2 regions of the Streptomyces sp. L500 genome follow, and region 1 is predicted to be linked to the other one. Evidence: predicted binding sites of a transcription regulator. Region 1 holds the regulator's gene; the other holds the start of a gene.
The links. Region 1 encodes HspR, which represses chaperone genes until heat shock. Its sites were predicted from a motif close to TTGAGNNNNNNNNNCTCAA; they were not measured.
Positions count from the first base shown of each region.

Region 2: the regulator HspR is predicted to act here: its motif matches at 4,382-4,400, upstream of lon (endopeptidase La).

Region 1 covers NZ_JBTOLC010000003.1:668-8,054, reverse strand. Annotated here, with positions in the region: gene dnaK (molecular chaperone DnaK) at 1-1,742, shown strand, start outside; gene grpE (nucleotide exchange factor GrpE) at 1,739-2,392, shown strand; gene dnaJ (molecular chaperone DnaJ) at 2,426-3,604, shown strand; gene ACX9I7_RS05240 (heat shock protein transcriptional repressor HspR) at 3,608-4,069, shown strand; gene ACX9I7_RS05235 (ATP-binding protein) at 4,127-4,558, opposite strand; gene ACX9I7_RS05230 (helix-turn-helix domain-containing protein) at 4,796-5,647, shown strand; gene ACX9I7_RS05225 (DUF397 domain-containing protein) at 5,651-5,842, shown strand; gene ACX9I7_RS05220 (putative immunity protein) at 5,839-6,366, opposite strand; gene ACX9I7_RS05215 (pyridoxamine 5'-phosphate oxidase family protein) at 6,391-6,795, opposite strand; gene ACX9I7_RS05210 (fibronectin type III domain-containing protein) at 6,858-7,387, opposite strand, start outside.
Region 2 covers NZ_JBTOLC010000023.1:92,925-100,311, forward strand. Annotated here, with positions in the region: gene ACX9I7_RS21200 (hypothetical protein) at 1-170, shown strand, start outside; gene ACX9I7_RS21205 (DUF6255 family natural product biosynthesis protein) at 167-427, shown strand; gene ACX9I7_RS21210 (MBL fold metallo-hydrolase) at 494-1,396, opposite strand; gene ACX9I7_RS21215 (MarR family winged helix-turn-helix transcriptional regulator) at 1,476-1,904, shown strand; gene lon (endopeptidase La) at 1,951-4,359, opposite strand; gene ACX9I7_RS21225 (rhomboid-like protein) at 4,529-5,347, opposite strand; gene ACX9I7_RS21230 (spermidine synthase family protein) at 5,523-6,203, shown strand; gene ACX9I7_RS21235 (response regulator transcription factor) at 6,294-7,031, shown strand; gene ACX9I7_RS21240 (sensor histidine kinase) at 7,081-7,387, shown strand, end outside.

The sequences.
Region 1 (7,387 bases):
CGTCCGTCGTCGCCTTCGCGAAGAACGGTGAGGTGCTGGTCGGCGAGGTCGCCAAGCGCCAGGCCGTCACCAACGTCGACCGGACGATCCGCTCCGTCAAGCGCCACATGGGCACTGACTGGAAGATCGAGATCGACGGCAAGACCTTCAACCCGCAGCAGATGAGCGCCTTCATCCTGCAGAAGCTGAAGCGCGACGCCGAGGCCTACCTGGGCGAGAAGGTCACCGACGCGGTCATCACCGTTCCGGCGTACTTCAACGACTCCGAGCGTCAGGCCACCAAGGAGGCCGGCGAGATCGCGGGCCTGAACGTCCTGCGCATCGTCAACGAGCCCACCGCGGCCGCCCTGGCCTACGGCCTCGACAAGGACGACCAGACCATCCTGGTCTTCGACCTCGGTGGCGGCACCTTCGACGTCTCGCTGCTGGAGATCGGCGACGGCGTCGTCGAGGTCAAGGCCACCAACGGTGACAACCACCTCGGTGGTGACGACTGGGACCAGCGCGTCGTCGACTACCTGGTCAAGCAGTTCGCCAACGGCCACGGCGTCGACCTGTCCAAGGACAAGATGGCCCTCCAGCGCCTCCGCGAGGCCGCTGAGAAGGCGAAGATCGAGCTGTCCTCGTCCACCGAGACCTCGATCAACCTGCCCTACATCACGGCGTCCGCCGAGGGCCCGCTCCACCTGGACGAGAAGCTCACCCGCGCCCAGTTCCAGCAGCTGACCGCGGACCTGCTGGAGCGCTGCAAGACCCCGTTCCACAACGTCATCAAGGACGCGGGCATCGCCCTGTCCGAGATCGACCACGTGGTCCTGGTCGGCGGTTCCACCCGTATGCCCGCCGTCGCCGAGCTCGTCAAGGAGCTGACCGGCGGCCAGGAGGCCAACAAGGGCGTCAACCCGGACGAGGTCGTCGCCATCGGCGCCGCCCTCCAGGCCGGTGTCCTCAAGGGTGAGGTCAAGGACGTCCTGCTCCTCGACGTGACCCCGCTGTCCCTCGGCATCGAGACCAAGGGCGGCATCATGACCAAGCTGATCGAGCGCAACACCACGATCCCGACCAAGCGCTCCGAGATCTTCACGACGGCCGAGGACAACCAGCCGTCCGTGCAGATCCAGGTCTACCAGGGCGAGCGCGAGATCGCGGCGTACAACAAGAAGCTCGGCATGTTCGAGCTGACGGGCCTGCCGCCGGCCCCGCGCGGCGTCCCGCAGATCGAGGTCGCCTTCGACATCGACGCCAACGGCATCATGCACGTGACCGCCAAGGATCTGGGCACGGGCAAGGAGCAGAAGATGACCGTCACCGGCGGCTCCTCGCTGCCGAAGGACGAGGTCAACCGCATGCGCGAAGAGGCCGAGAAGTACGCGGAGGAGGACCACAAGCGCCGCGAGGCCGCCGAGTCCCGCAACCAGGGCGAGCAGCTCGTCTACCAGACGGAGAAGTTCCTCAAGGACAACGAGGACAAGGTTCCCGCCGAGGTGAAGACCGAGGTCGAGACCGCCGTCGCCGAGCTGAAGGAGAAGCTCAAGGGCGAGGACACGGCCGAGATCCGCACCGCTGCCGAGAAGGTCGCCGCGGTCAGCCAGAAGCTGGGCCAGGCCATGTACGCCGACGCCCAGGGCGCGGCCGGTGCCGCGGGTGCCGCCGGCGGTCAGCAGCAGGCCAAGGCCGAGGACGACGTCGTCGACGCCGAGATCGTCGACGACGAGAAGCCGAAGGGCGGTGCGTCGGCGTGACGGAGGAGACCCCGGGCTTCGACGAGAACGAGAAGCCTGAAGGCACCTCCGACGCCACGACCCCCGACGACGCGGCGAAGGCCGCCGGGTCCGCCGACAAGGCGGCCCCGGCCGGCCCGGCCGCCGGCGAGGAGCTCGTCGAGGTTGGCCTCCAGGCACAGCTGGACCAGGCGCAGGCCGCGCTCGGTGAGCGCACCGCGGACCTCCAGCGGCTCCAGGCCGAGTACCAGAACTACCGTCGCCGGGTGGAGCGGGACCGGGTCGCGGTCAAGGAGGTCGCCGTGGCGAACCTCCTGTCCGAGCTCCTCCCCACCCTCGACGACATCGGTCGCGCCCGCGACCACGGCGAGCTGGTCGGCGGCTTCAAGTCCGTCGCCGAGTCGCTGGAGACGGTCGTCGCCAAGATGGGCCTCCAGCAGTTCGGCAAGGAGGGCGAGCCCTTCGACCCGCTGGTGCACGAGGCGCTGATGCACAGCTACGCGCCCGACGTCACCGAGACCACGTGCGTGCAGATCCTGCAGCCGGGGTATCGGATCGGCGAGCGGACCATCCGCCCCGCGCGCGTCGCGGTGGCCGAGCCGCAGCCGGGCGCCGGCCCCAAGGCCGAAGAGTCGTCCGACGAGGAGAGCGGTGGCCCGGAAGAGGGCTGACGCGATGAGTGACGGGAAGGAGGGACGCCGGGGATGAGCCTCAGCAGGGACTTGCTGGAAAAGGACCTCTACAAGGTCCTCGGCGTCTCCAAGGACGCCACCGAGGCGGAGATCAAGAAGGCGTACCGGAAGCTCGCCCGCGAGTTCCATCCGGACGCCAACAAGGGCGACGCCTCGGCCGAGGAGCGCTTCAAGGAGATCTCCGAGGCGAATGACGTCCTTGCCGACCCCAAGCGTCGCAAGGAGTACGACGAGGCCCGCGCCCTGTTCGGCAACGGAGGCTTCCGTGCCGGGCCGGGTGGCGGCGGCTCGTTCAACTTCGACCTGGGCGACCTCTTCGGGGGCGCCCAGGGCGGCGCCGGAGCCGGCGGCTTCGGCGGCGGCGGGCTCGGCGACGTCTTCGGCGGCCTCTTCAACCGGGGCGGTGGCGGCAGCGCCCGCACCCAGCCCCGGCGCGGCCAGGACATTGAGTCCGAGGTCTCGCTGAACTTCACCGAGGCGGTCGAAGGCGCCACCGTCCCGCTGCGGATGTCCTCCTCGGCGGCGTGCAAGGCGTGCTCCGGCACGGGCGACAAAAACGGTACGCCCAGGGTCTGCCCGACGTGTGTCGGCACCGGCCAGGTGTCGCGCGGCTCGGGCGGCGGCTTCTCGCTGACCGACCCCTGCCCGGACTGCAAGGGCCGCGGGCTCATCCCCGAGAACCCCTGCGACGTCTGCCACGGCAGCGGCCGGGCCAAGTCCTCCCGCACCATGCAGGTCCGCATCCCCGCCGGGGTCTCCGACGGCCAGCGGATCCGCCTGCGCGGCAAGGGCGCCCCGGGCGAGCGCGGCGGCCCCAACGGCGACCTCTACGTCGTCGTCCACGTCGGCACCCACCCGGTCTTCGGGCGCAAGGACGACAACCTCACCATCACCGTGCCCGTCACCTTCACGGAGGCGGCCCTCGGCGGCGAGGTCCGGGTCCCCACCCTCGGCGGCCCGCCCGTCACCCTCAAGCTGCCCGCCGGCACGCCCAACGGCCGGACGATGCGCGCCCGTGGCAAGGGCGCGGTCCGCAAGGACGGCACCCGCGGCGACCTCCTGGTCACCGTCGACGTCGCCGTCCCCACCCAACTCAGCGACAAGGCCCGGGAAGCCCTGGAGACCTACCGCGAGGCCACAGCGGACGATGACCCGCGCGAGGAGCTCTTCCAGGCCGCGAAGGGAGCGTGACCCATGGAAGGAATCGGCCGCCGACGCCATCCGTACGAGCTCACTGATGAGTCGCCGGTCTATGTCATCTCCGTGGCTGCCCAGCTGTCGGGTCTCCACCCGCAGACCCTGCGGCAGTACGACCGCCTCGGCCTGGTCTCCCCCGACCGCACGGCCGGACGCGGCCGCCGCTACTCGGCGCGCGACATCGAACTCCTGCGCCAGGTGCAGCAGCTCAGCCAGGACGAGGGCATCAACCTCGCGGGCATCAAGCGCATCATCGAGCTGGAGAACCAGGTCGCTGCGCTGAGCGCCCGCGTCGCCGAGCTCCAGTCCGTCGTGGACGGCGCGGCTGCGGCGATGCAGCAGCGGGAGGCGCAGGTCCACGCGTCGTACCGCCGGGACCTGGTCCCGTACCAGGACGTTCAGCAGACCAGTGCGCTTGTGGTCTGGCGTCCGAAGCGGGAGCAGAAGAAGCACGGCTGATCTTTTCGGCTCGCGGGCCCGCCCCCCACGTGTGTGGGGTGGCGGGCCCGTGTCGTTTCAGGCCCACGCGGCGGGCACGCGTCGGCTGATCTCGCACCAGACGGTCTTGGACTCCTCGCCGTAGAGGTCGCGGTGCAGCGGGGTGTAACCCCACCGGTCCGCGAGCGTCTGGAGGATGCGGAGGCCGCGCCCGTCGCTGTCGAACGGCCGCGTCGTCGTGCGGATCGCCGGTGTCCGGGCGCCGCTGTCCCGCACGGCCAGCCGGAGGCTCTCCCACTGCGACCAGGCGAGGGTCAGCTCGGCGGTGCCGGCGGTGTGGACGATCGAGTTCGTCAGCATCTCCCCCGCCAACAGCTCGGCCCGGCCGGTGAGTTCGCGGATGCCGTGCGCGGTGAGCGCGGCGCGGATGGACGCGCGGGCGACCTGTACGGCGCGGGCGTCGTGGGGGATGAGGAGTCGGTACTCGAACGTTTCGGCGTGCGGCAGCATGTCGCCTCCTGCGGTGGGGTGTTGGCGGCCGAGCCGCCGGTGTCCTTGTCGCGCATGCGTTCTGGGCATGGCGGTGCGCTTCCGGGGCGGCCGGATTCCGTCGCTGTGTGAGCGGCGGGGCACTCAAAGTAGGGACCTATGTAGCAACTAAGCAAGCGGTTCGCTGAAGTTCGCCCCGCAGGGGTTAGGCGTGGCAAGGTGACGCACCAGGTGCTCTAGATCAGGGAGAGTTGGCGCATGCCGCCCAGGAGTAACCCCACTGCGCGCCAAGTGCGCTTGGGCACTGAGCTGCGCAAGATGCGTGAGCGCACGGGCATGACGGCCCGCGAGGCCGCGCGTCGTTTTGGTATCAGCCCGATGCAGATGAGCCACATCGAAGTCGGTCGAATCGGGATCGGTGAGGAGCGCCTACGTGCGCTGGCTGGCCATTACGGCTGTACAGACGAGGCGTTGGTGGACGCCCTTGTTGCCATGACCGGCAGGCAGGGACGAGGCTGGTGGGAGAAGTACCGAGGTGTCATCGATTCGCTGACCCTGGACGTGGCCGAGCTTGAGCATCATGCTGTGGCGCTGAAGGCGATACAGGTAGTCCACGTTCCCGGGCTCCTGCAGACAGAGCCCTACATGCGCGCCCTATTCACGTACCTGAGCCCGGGCTATGCTCCCGACCGCCTTGAGGCCGTCATCGAATTCCGGATGCGCAGGCGCCAGGTCCTGGAGCGGGCGGACCCGCTTCCGTTCGAGGCGGTGGTGCACGAGGCTGCGCTGCGCATGAAGGTCGACGGGGACAAGGTGGCCCGAGAGCAGCTCGACTTCATCCTCGAGTGCTCGGAGCGTCCTGGGGTCACCATTCGGGTTATCCCATTCGCGGCGGATCGCTTCGCGGGGATGGGCTGCTCGATGCTCTACGCCGAGGGCCTGGTGCCCCAGCTGGACACCGTGCAGATTGATCAGGTGCACGGCAGTGTGTTCATCGACGTTGAGGCGGAACTCGACCACTACCGTGACCGACTGCGCACGATGGAGCGTTCGGCGCTCAGCCCTGCGGCGACGAGGGATTTCATCCAGCGCATCGCACGGGAGATGTGACCTATGCGTCGAACCACGTGGCAGAAGTCTTCGTTCTCCGGAAACGGCCCGGGCAACGAGTGCGTCGAAGTCACTGCGGCCGAAGCCGCAATCGCCCTCCGCGAAAGCGACGAGCCCGGCACGGTCATAGCGACCGAACCGGCCTCGTTCGCGGCACTCATACGCACCGTAAAAGCGGCGGCGCTCCGCGCCTAGGGCGCTTGGCGAAGAGCCGTATCGAGCGCGTGGCGGAACGCGTCGAGGCGGCTGCGGCCGGGGCTGAAGGGCGGCATCTGCCGCACGATCCCGCGCACCGCAGGTGGGGCGTGCTCGATGGCGCGGCGGATCTCCTCGTCGCCGACGCCGGTGTCGCCGCCTGCGGCGAGTTCACGCGCGTGCGCCGCGTACATCGCGGGCGCGAGGGCGTGTTTCGCCTGGTGCGGGGTGGCCAGCGCGTGGATGTAGGGGGCCGCTGCGGAGTAGCCCGCCGCGCGGGCGGCGGCGGTGGCGGCGGGATCGCCGACCTCCCGCGCCGCGGCGAGGGCCGCGAGGGCGAGGGAGCGCAGGGGTCCCTTCCGCAGGTCACCGCGGGCGTAGGCGCGGATGCCGTCGATGGCCTCGCGTGGGCGGGGGTCGGAGGGAGCCCGCGCCTCGAACAGCGGCAGCGCCCGCTCGGCGCGGTCGGCGGCCCAGAGCCCGAGAAGTCGGCGGTCTTCCTCGCTGATGGTCACCTCGGTCACCCGCCCATCCTGCCGCAGGAACCCCTACCCCCGGCCCATCGCCCGCGTGACCGTGATCTCGATGACGACCCGGTCGGGATTGTCGCGCGGCACGCGCTCGTACCGCTCGGCGTACCGCCGCACCGCGTCCGCGACGGCGTCCGCCTCGGTGCGCACGACCGCGCGCCCCTCCAGCGTGGCCCAGCGCTTGCCCTGGTGCTGGGCCACGGCGACGCGGGCGCCCTCGGGGCCGGCCGCCTGGACGTTGGCGACCTTGCGGCCGCTCTTGTCGCAGATGACGCGGGCGATCCGCGCGTCCGGGTCGTACGTGACGCCGACGGGCACGACGTGCGGGGAGCCGTCGGGCCGGAGGGTGGTCAGTGTGCAGACGTGCCGCTCGCGCCAAAAGGCGAGGTAGGCGGGGTCGGGGTCGCGGAGGTCGATCGCCATGTCGGCCAGGTTAGACCCGGGCGGCCGGGCCGCGTGGGCTGCCCGGCCGACCGGGGCGGACGTCAGGCGGTCCAGTACAGGACCGGCGCTGCCGGTGCCGACTCGGTGCCGTCCGCCGTCACCGCCGTCACGGCGTACCAGTACTTGGTGCCGTCCTTGACGCCCGGGTCCTGGAACGTACGGTCCCCGACGGGTGCCTGGTTCAGCTTGGTCGCGCCGCTGCGGTCCGTGGCGTCGGGCCGCTCCTCGGACGTCCAGCGGTAGACGTTGTAGCCCACGATCCGGGGGTCGCCGGGCTTGGCCTTGCCGTCGTCCCAGCTCACCAGGGCGATCTCGCCCTGGTTGCCGGCGCTGCCGACGTTCCACATGACGGGGGCGGCGGGCTGTCCGGGCTTGCGCTCGGCGAGGGTGGGCTTGACCGACTTCGAGTACGCCGACCGGGCCGGCGATATGGCGACGACCGCGTAGTAGTAGTCGTTGCCCTCCTTCTCCGGGACCTGGAGGGTGACGTCGCTTCCGCCGGCCTCGTAAAAGAGCTCGGCGCCGGTCTCGGGGCGTACCGGGGCGGTCTTCGAGCGGTAGATCATCCAGT
Region 2 (7,387 bases), on a different contig from region 1:
AGGACCGGAACGCGGCGGGGCTGCGGCCTTATCTGAGGGGCTGCGCCGAGTGCGTCGAACTGGAGGACGCCCGGCTGAGGGCGGTCGGCGAGGACCGTGCCCGCGCGGCGGCGACGGCACGGACGCACTGGATCGTGACGCACGGCGTGGTGACGGAGGGGCGTCGATGAGGGCGGTCGGGCGGCTCGTGAACCACTGCCCGCACGACGGATGCTGGGTTTCCGACAACGGGGAGCAGCGTTGTACGGCCTGTGGGGTGCGGCGTTTCACGGACTACGGGGGCGTGCGGCCCCCGGGTCTTCCGGAGGCGGTGACGCCGTCCGGGAAGCGCCGGCCCGGCGCGGACCGGTCAGCGGCGACGGCGATCGCGAACCGCTTCCGGGCGCGCCGACGGTTCTGGGGATGGGGGCTGCGCGCTGCCGCCTGAGAGCCGCGCGCCGCCCGCGTGGTCCCCCACCCCCGTCGGGGGACCACCGGCGGCGGGTCTTGCGTCCTACGCGTCGACCGGCTCCCACGTCGCCGGGCCACCGGCACCGTCCCGGCGGGCGCGCCCGAAGGGGACGTCCGCGAAGTGGATGCCGAAGCCGATCGTGTCGGGTGCGGACAGTTCCTCGACCAGGTGGCGGCGGTAGGCCGCCGACCGCTCGGCGTCGTGGTCGACGGCGGCGGACCATTCCGGGTGGGCGACCTGGACCGGCGTGTGCATGGCGTCGCCGAAGGCGATCAGACGGCGGCCGTCGCCGCCGGAGACGACGTACGAGGCGTGGCCCGCCGTGTGGCCCTGCGAGAGGGCGACGCGGACGCCCGGGAAGATCTCCTCGCCGTCGGTGACGGTACGGATCCGGGGCTCCAGGATCGCGGTCATCTCCTGGGAGATGCCGTGTCCCTCCAGGAGGTGGCGGTGCTTCCACTCCTCCTCGCTCACGAGGTGGTCGGCGTGGGCGAACGGGAGCCGATCGGTGCCCGGGGCCGGCTGCCAGAGCCAGCCGATGTGGTCGACGTGCATGTGGGTGACGGCCACGGCCTCTATGTCGGCCGGGGACCGGCCGATGCGGGCGAGGCTGTCGAGCAGGGTGCCGCCGGAGATCGCTCCGATGGGGCCGTCCTCCCCGGCCGGGAAGGACTGGGGGCCGAAGCCCGCGTCGATCAGCAGGGCACGGTCGCCGTGCTCCACCAGGAGACCGCCCAGGCTCGCCACGAGATAACCGGAGTCGTCCAGATACGCGGAGTGGGCGGCCCACTCCTCCTCCGTACTGGTCGGCAGCCAGCCGCGCGACGAGAGCTGGGCCACGCCGTCCGGAACGTACGTGACCTTGGTGTCGCCGAGCTGGAGGCTCCGGATCCCCGACGGGCGACGAAGGCGATCGCCCTGGCTGTGCTGGGAGTTGGTCGTCATGCCTCCACAATAAGCTTCCAGCTTGAATGATTCAAGCTGTAAAGATGTTCGCTTGATGCAGTTGGCTTAAGATGGCTCCATGAGCAGCCCAGAACCGCAGACCCTCGCCGAGCGACAGCTCTGCGGACTGGTGAACGGCCTCGCCCGCCAGATCTCCGACCACGTCCGCGTGGCCGCGACCGGCCTCGGCCTCACCGCGCCGCAGGCCACGGCCCTCCGCGAGCTCAGCGGCCCGATGACGATGCGGGAGCTCGCCGACCGCATGAGCTGCGAGCCGTCCAACGCGACGTTCGTCATCGACAAGCTGGAGTGCCTGGGGCTCCTGGAGCGCCACCCCCACCCCACGGACCGCCGCGCCAAGCAGCTGATCCTGACGGCCGAGGGCACGGCGCTGCGTGAGCGCCTCATCGCCGCCCTCTCCGAGGACTCCCCCTTGAGCGCCCTCACCCACGACGAGAAGGCCACCCTCCACGCCCTCCTCGACCGAGCCGTCAGCCACCACCCCTGATACGACAAAAGGCCCCCGGGTGGGGGCCTTTGTCATTCGTCACCGCTCACGCCGCCAGCGGCACCTGCTCACCCGGGACCGTCGCCGGCGTCAGCGCCAGCTCCAGCACCCTCCGGACGTCCGACACCGGGTGGACCTCCAGCTTCTCCAGCACCTCGGCCGGCACATCGTCCAGATCCGGCTCGTTCCGCTTGGGGATGATCACCGTGGTGATGCCCGCCCGGTGCGCGGCGAGCAGCTTCTGCTTCACCCCGCCGATGGGCAGCACCCGCCCGGTCAGCGACACCTCGCCCGTCATCGCCACCTCCGGGCGGACCTGGCGGCCGGAGAGGAGCGAGGCCAGGGCCGTCGTCATCGTGACGCCCGCGCTCGGGCCGTCCTTCGGGACCGCGCCCGCCGGGACGTGGAGGTGGACGCCGCGTTCCTTGAAGTCGCCGACCGGGAGCTCCAGCTCGGCGCCGTGGGAGCGGAGGAAGGACAGGGCGATCTGGGCCGACTCCTTCATGACGTCGCCGAGCTGGCCGGTGAGCGTCAGGCCCGCGCCGCCGGTCTCCGGGTCGGCCAAGGACGCCTCGACGAACAACACGTCGCCGCCCGCGCCGGTGACCGCGAGGCCCGTGGCCACACCCGGGACGGCCGTTCGCCGCTCGGCCGGGTCCTGGGCGGACTCGGGCGTGTGGTGCGGGCGTCCAATCAGCGGGCGCAGTTCCTCCGTGCCGATGGTGAAGGGCAGCTCCCGCTCGCCCAGTTCGTGCTCGGCCGCGACCTTGCGGAGCAGCCGGGCGATGGCGCGCTCCAGGTTCCGTACACCCGCTTCGCGGGTGTACTCGCCGGCGAGCTTGCGCAAGGCGTCGTCCTCCAGCACGACCTCGTCGGCCTCCAGGCCGGCGCGCTCCAGCTGGCGGCGGAGCAGGTGGTCGCGGGCGATGACGACCTTCTCGTCCTCGGTGTAGCCGTCGAGGCGGACGAGCTCCATACGGTCGAGGAGGGCCTCGGGGATGGCTTCCAGCACGTTGGCGGTGGCCAGGAAGACGACGTCGGAGAGGTCGAGTTCGACCTCCAGGTAGTGGTCGCGGAAGGTGTGGTTCTGGGCGGGGTCGAGGACCTCCAGGAGGGCCGCGGCCGGGTCGCCGCGGAAGTCGGAGCCGACCTTGTCGATCTCGTCGAGGAGGACGACCGGGTTCATCGAACCGGCCTCCTTGACGGCCCGGACGATCCGGCCGGGCAACGCGCCCACGTACGTCCGCCGGTGGCCGCGGATCTCGGCCTCGTCGCGGACGCCGCCGAGGGCGACGCGGACGAACTTCCGGCCCATGGCGCGGGCGACGGACTCGCCCAGCGAGGTCTTGCCCACGCCGGGCGGGCCGACGAGCGCGAGCACCGCGCCCCCGCGCCGCCCGCCGACCACGCCCAGCCCCCGGTCGGCGCGCCGCTTGCGCACCGCCAGGTACTCGGTGATCCGTTCCTTGACGTCCTCCAGGCCCGCGTGGTCCGCGTCGAGCACGGCCTTCGCGCCGGGGATGTCGTAGGCGTCCTCGGTGCGCTCGTTCCACGGCAGCTCCAGGACCGTGTCGAGCCAGGTGCGGATCCAGCCGCCCTCGGGGCTCTGGTCGGAGGCGCGCTCCAGCTTGCCGACCTCCTTGAGGGCCGCTTCGCGGACGTGTCCGGGCAGGTCGGCGGCCTCGACGCGGGCGCGGTAGTCCTCGGACTCGTTCTCCGGGTCGCCGTTGAGCTCGGCGAGCTCCTTGCGGACGGCCTCCAGCTGGCGGCGGAGGAGGAATTCGCGCTGCTGCTTGTCGACGCCTTCCTGGACGTCCTTGGCGATGGACTCGGCCACGTCCTGCTCGGCGAGGTGGTCGCCGAGCCACTTCACGGCGAGCTTCAGGCGGGCCACCGGGTCGTTGGTCTCCAGCAGCTCGACGCGCTGGGCGACGGTGAGGAAGGGCGAGTAGCCGGAGTTGTCGGCGAGCAGGCCGGGGTCCTCGATCTGCTGGACGCGGTCCACGACCTGCCAGGCCCCGCGCTTGCGCAGCCAGCTGGTGGCGAGGGCCTTGTACTCCTTGATCAACTCCGCCACCGCGCCGGGCAGTGGGTCGGGGGTGAGCTCCTCCATCGAGGTGCCCTCGACCCACAGGGCGGCGCCGGGGCCGGTCGTGCCCGCGCCGATGCGCACGCGGCGGTCGCCGCGGATGAGCGCGCCGGGGTCGCCGTCCGACAGCCGGCCCACCTGCTCGACCGTGCCCAGCGTGCCGACGCCCGCGTACGTGCCGTCCACGCGTGGGACGAGCAGGACGCGCGGCTTGCCGCCGGAGCCCTTCGCCGCGGCCTGGGCGGCCTCGACGGCGGCCCGGACCTCCGTGTCCGACAGGTCGAGCGGGACCACCATGCCGGGCAGCACGACCTCGTCGTCGAGCGGCAGCACGGGCAGGGTGAGCGGTGCGGACATCGAAGCCATGATCTCCCCTTCGGCAGGCAAGTTGAGCTATGCCGACTCAATGCCCGGGACAGGGGTGATTGTTCCCAGGGGTTTGTTCGCTGTGAGCGATCACCTGAGCGACCACTGTGAGCGATCGCCAGGGGGGTGGTGCGGGGTAGCCCGTCGGGGTGAATTCCGGTCCGGCCGCTCAGCGGCCGCGAAGGGCGGTGTCCGCCGCGGCGCGGGGCTCGTCGCCCTCCACGCGCCGGCGCGGGGGCGCGGGGACCGCCGCCCGCGCGGGCGGCACGACGTCCGCCGCCGCCTCCGCCCGCTCGCGCGCCCGGGCCGGCCCCGGCAGCCCGTCGCGGATCAGCGACCGGCAGGCGATGCCCGTGAGCAGCGCGATGGGGTGCCCCGCGCTGGCCAGCGGATCGATGAGCTCGATCAGGTCCTGGGCGCACATCGCGCCCGCCACGCCCAGCATGGCCCAGCGCGCCGGGCGCGACACCAGCCCGGAGAGCGCGCCGATGCAGGCCATGAGGCCGAAGCTGATGCCGTAGTCGAGCCGGTGCAGCGAGGATTCGGGCAGCTGCCCGGCCGCGACGGCGCCGGCCACCGGGAGCTCCGTGGCGAGGGTGGCCAGGACGTGGCCGACGAGGAAGACCCCGGCCGTCCGGGCGCCGCCCACGCGCCGTTCCAGCGCGGTGAGGACGAGCGCGAAGGCCACGCCGTAGGCCGAGTAGAGCCCGCCGGCCACCCACAGGGCGCTGGCGACCAGGACGACCAACGGCTGGTCGGTCAGGTGGGCGGCGTCCGTGCTGGAGTCGCGGAGCAGCTGGTCGACGGTGGCCTGATCGCCGAAGTCGGCGTAGACGGCCGTGCCCAGCAGGATCAGGCCGTAGCAGAAGGTGAAGGGCGTGCCGGTGGGGGTGGGCAGCAGCCGGCCGAGGCGGCGGAGCGCGGTGCGCAGGCGGCCGGGGGCGGCGGCCGTCGCGTGGGCGTTCCGATCGGCGTCAACCGCTGTCACTCGGTCGGCCCCTTTCCGCGCGTTCCTCCGGGCTTGCTTGAACATTAAGGTCCACGGTCGGGCGCCGGATCAACCTCTGGTCGTGACTCCCATCACCTTTGTCAACCTCTTGACGCTTACTGGCGTCGGCCGATTCGTCGACAGTCACCGAACGGTCAACAGGAGGCAGTAAGCAATGCGCCGCTACGACTCGCCCGCCACCGTCATCGACCGCCGCGAGGGCCCCTATGGAGAGGTCGTGCTCAGACGGCGGAGCGAGCACTTCGAGATCATCGCCAACGGTTGTTTCCTGATGGACACCTCGGACGGGCGCTCCGAGCGGCTGCTCGTCGACGCGGCCCTGGCCGCCCTCCCCGCGGAGCGAAAGGAACCGGCCGTCCTGATCGGTGGCCTCGGTGTGGGCTTCTCGCTCGCCCGGGCGGCGGAGGAGCCGCGCTGGGGGCGGATCGCCGTCGTCGAACGGGAGGCGGCCGTCGTGGACTGGCACCGCGAGGGGCCGCTGGGCGCGTACTCGGCGGCGGCGCTCGCCGACCCCCGCACCGAGATCGTCCACGCCGACCTCGTGGCGTACCTCCGGGCGCCGGGCCCCGGTTTCGACGCGCTCTGCCTGGACATCGACAACGGCCCCGACTGGACCGTCACGGAGGACAACGGCAGCCTCTACTCCCCCACCGGACTCGCCGCGTGCCGGGACCGGCTGACGCCCGGCGGGGTGCTCGCGGTGTGGTCCGCGCAGCCCTCGGCGGCGTTCGAACAGGCCCTCCGTAATGCCGGGTTCGCCGGGGTAACGACGGAAGAGATCACCGTTGCCCGAGGCGTCCCGGACGTCGTTCACCTCGGCATCCGCGCCGCGTAGCCGAGTCCCTCCGGGTGCCCGTACCCTGCCTTCCACAGGTGCAGGACCCGTAGTCACATCGCTACGGGAACACGCTTAGGGGCGGGGCGCATGGAGCACACACACATCGGCCCGAGCGGCGTCGTGGCCTCCACCGGGGCACAGCGTCGGGTACTGATCGTCGAGGACGACCGGACGATCACCGATGCCATCGCGGCCCGTTTGCGGGCCGAGGGATTTCAGGTACGCACCGCGGGCGACGGGCCCGCCGCCGTCGACACCGCCGAGGCATGGCAGCCGGACCTGTTGGTCCTGGACGTGATGCTGCCCGGTTTCGACGGCCTCGAGGTCTGCCGCCGGGTGCAGGCGCAGCGGCCGGTTCCCGTCCTCATGCTGACCGCGCGCGACGACGAGACCGACATGCTGGTCGGGCTCGGCGTCGGGGCGGACGACTACATGACCAAGCCGTTCTCGATGCGCGAGCTCGCCGCCCGGGTGCACGTCCTGCTGCGCCGGGTGGAGCGGGCCACGCTGGCCGCGCACACCCCGCGCAGCGGCATCCTGCGCCTCGGCGAGCTGGAGATCGACCACGCGCAGCGCCGGGTGCGGGTGCGCGGCGGGGACGTCCATCTGACGCCGACCGAGTTCGACCTGCTCGTCTGCCTGGCCAACACCCCGCGCGCGGTCCTCTCCCGCGAGCAGCTGCTCGCCGAGGTGTGGGACTGGGCGGACGCCTCCGGCACCCGGACGGTGGACAGCCACATCAAGGCGCTGCGCCGCAAGATCGGGGCGGAGCGGATCCGTACGGTCCACGGGGTGGGCTACGCGCTGGAGACCCCGGCGGCATGACGGCACCTGTGGGGCGGGGCGGGCGGCATGACTCGTTACGGTGATCCCGGTGCCCGGTGACGGCCGGCCGCCGCAGGGGCTGTGGAGCAGGCTCTGGGAGGCGCTGCGGCCCCTGGACCCCTATCGGTCGGTGAAGGCGGCGCTGGGCGCGCTGGTGATCGGCTCGGTGGTGATCACGACGTTCCTGGTGTTCGTCGCCATCCACTCGGCGACCGAGCTCCGGGTGATCACCGTCTTCTCGATCATCGCCTCCCTGCTGATCACCCAGTTCGTGGCACACGGCCTGACCGCGCCGCTGGACGAGATGACCGCGGTCACCCGGTCGATGGCACGGGGTGACTACACCCGTCGGGTGC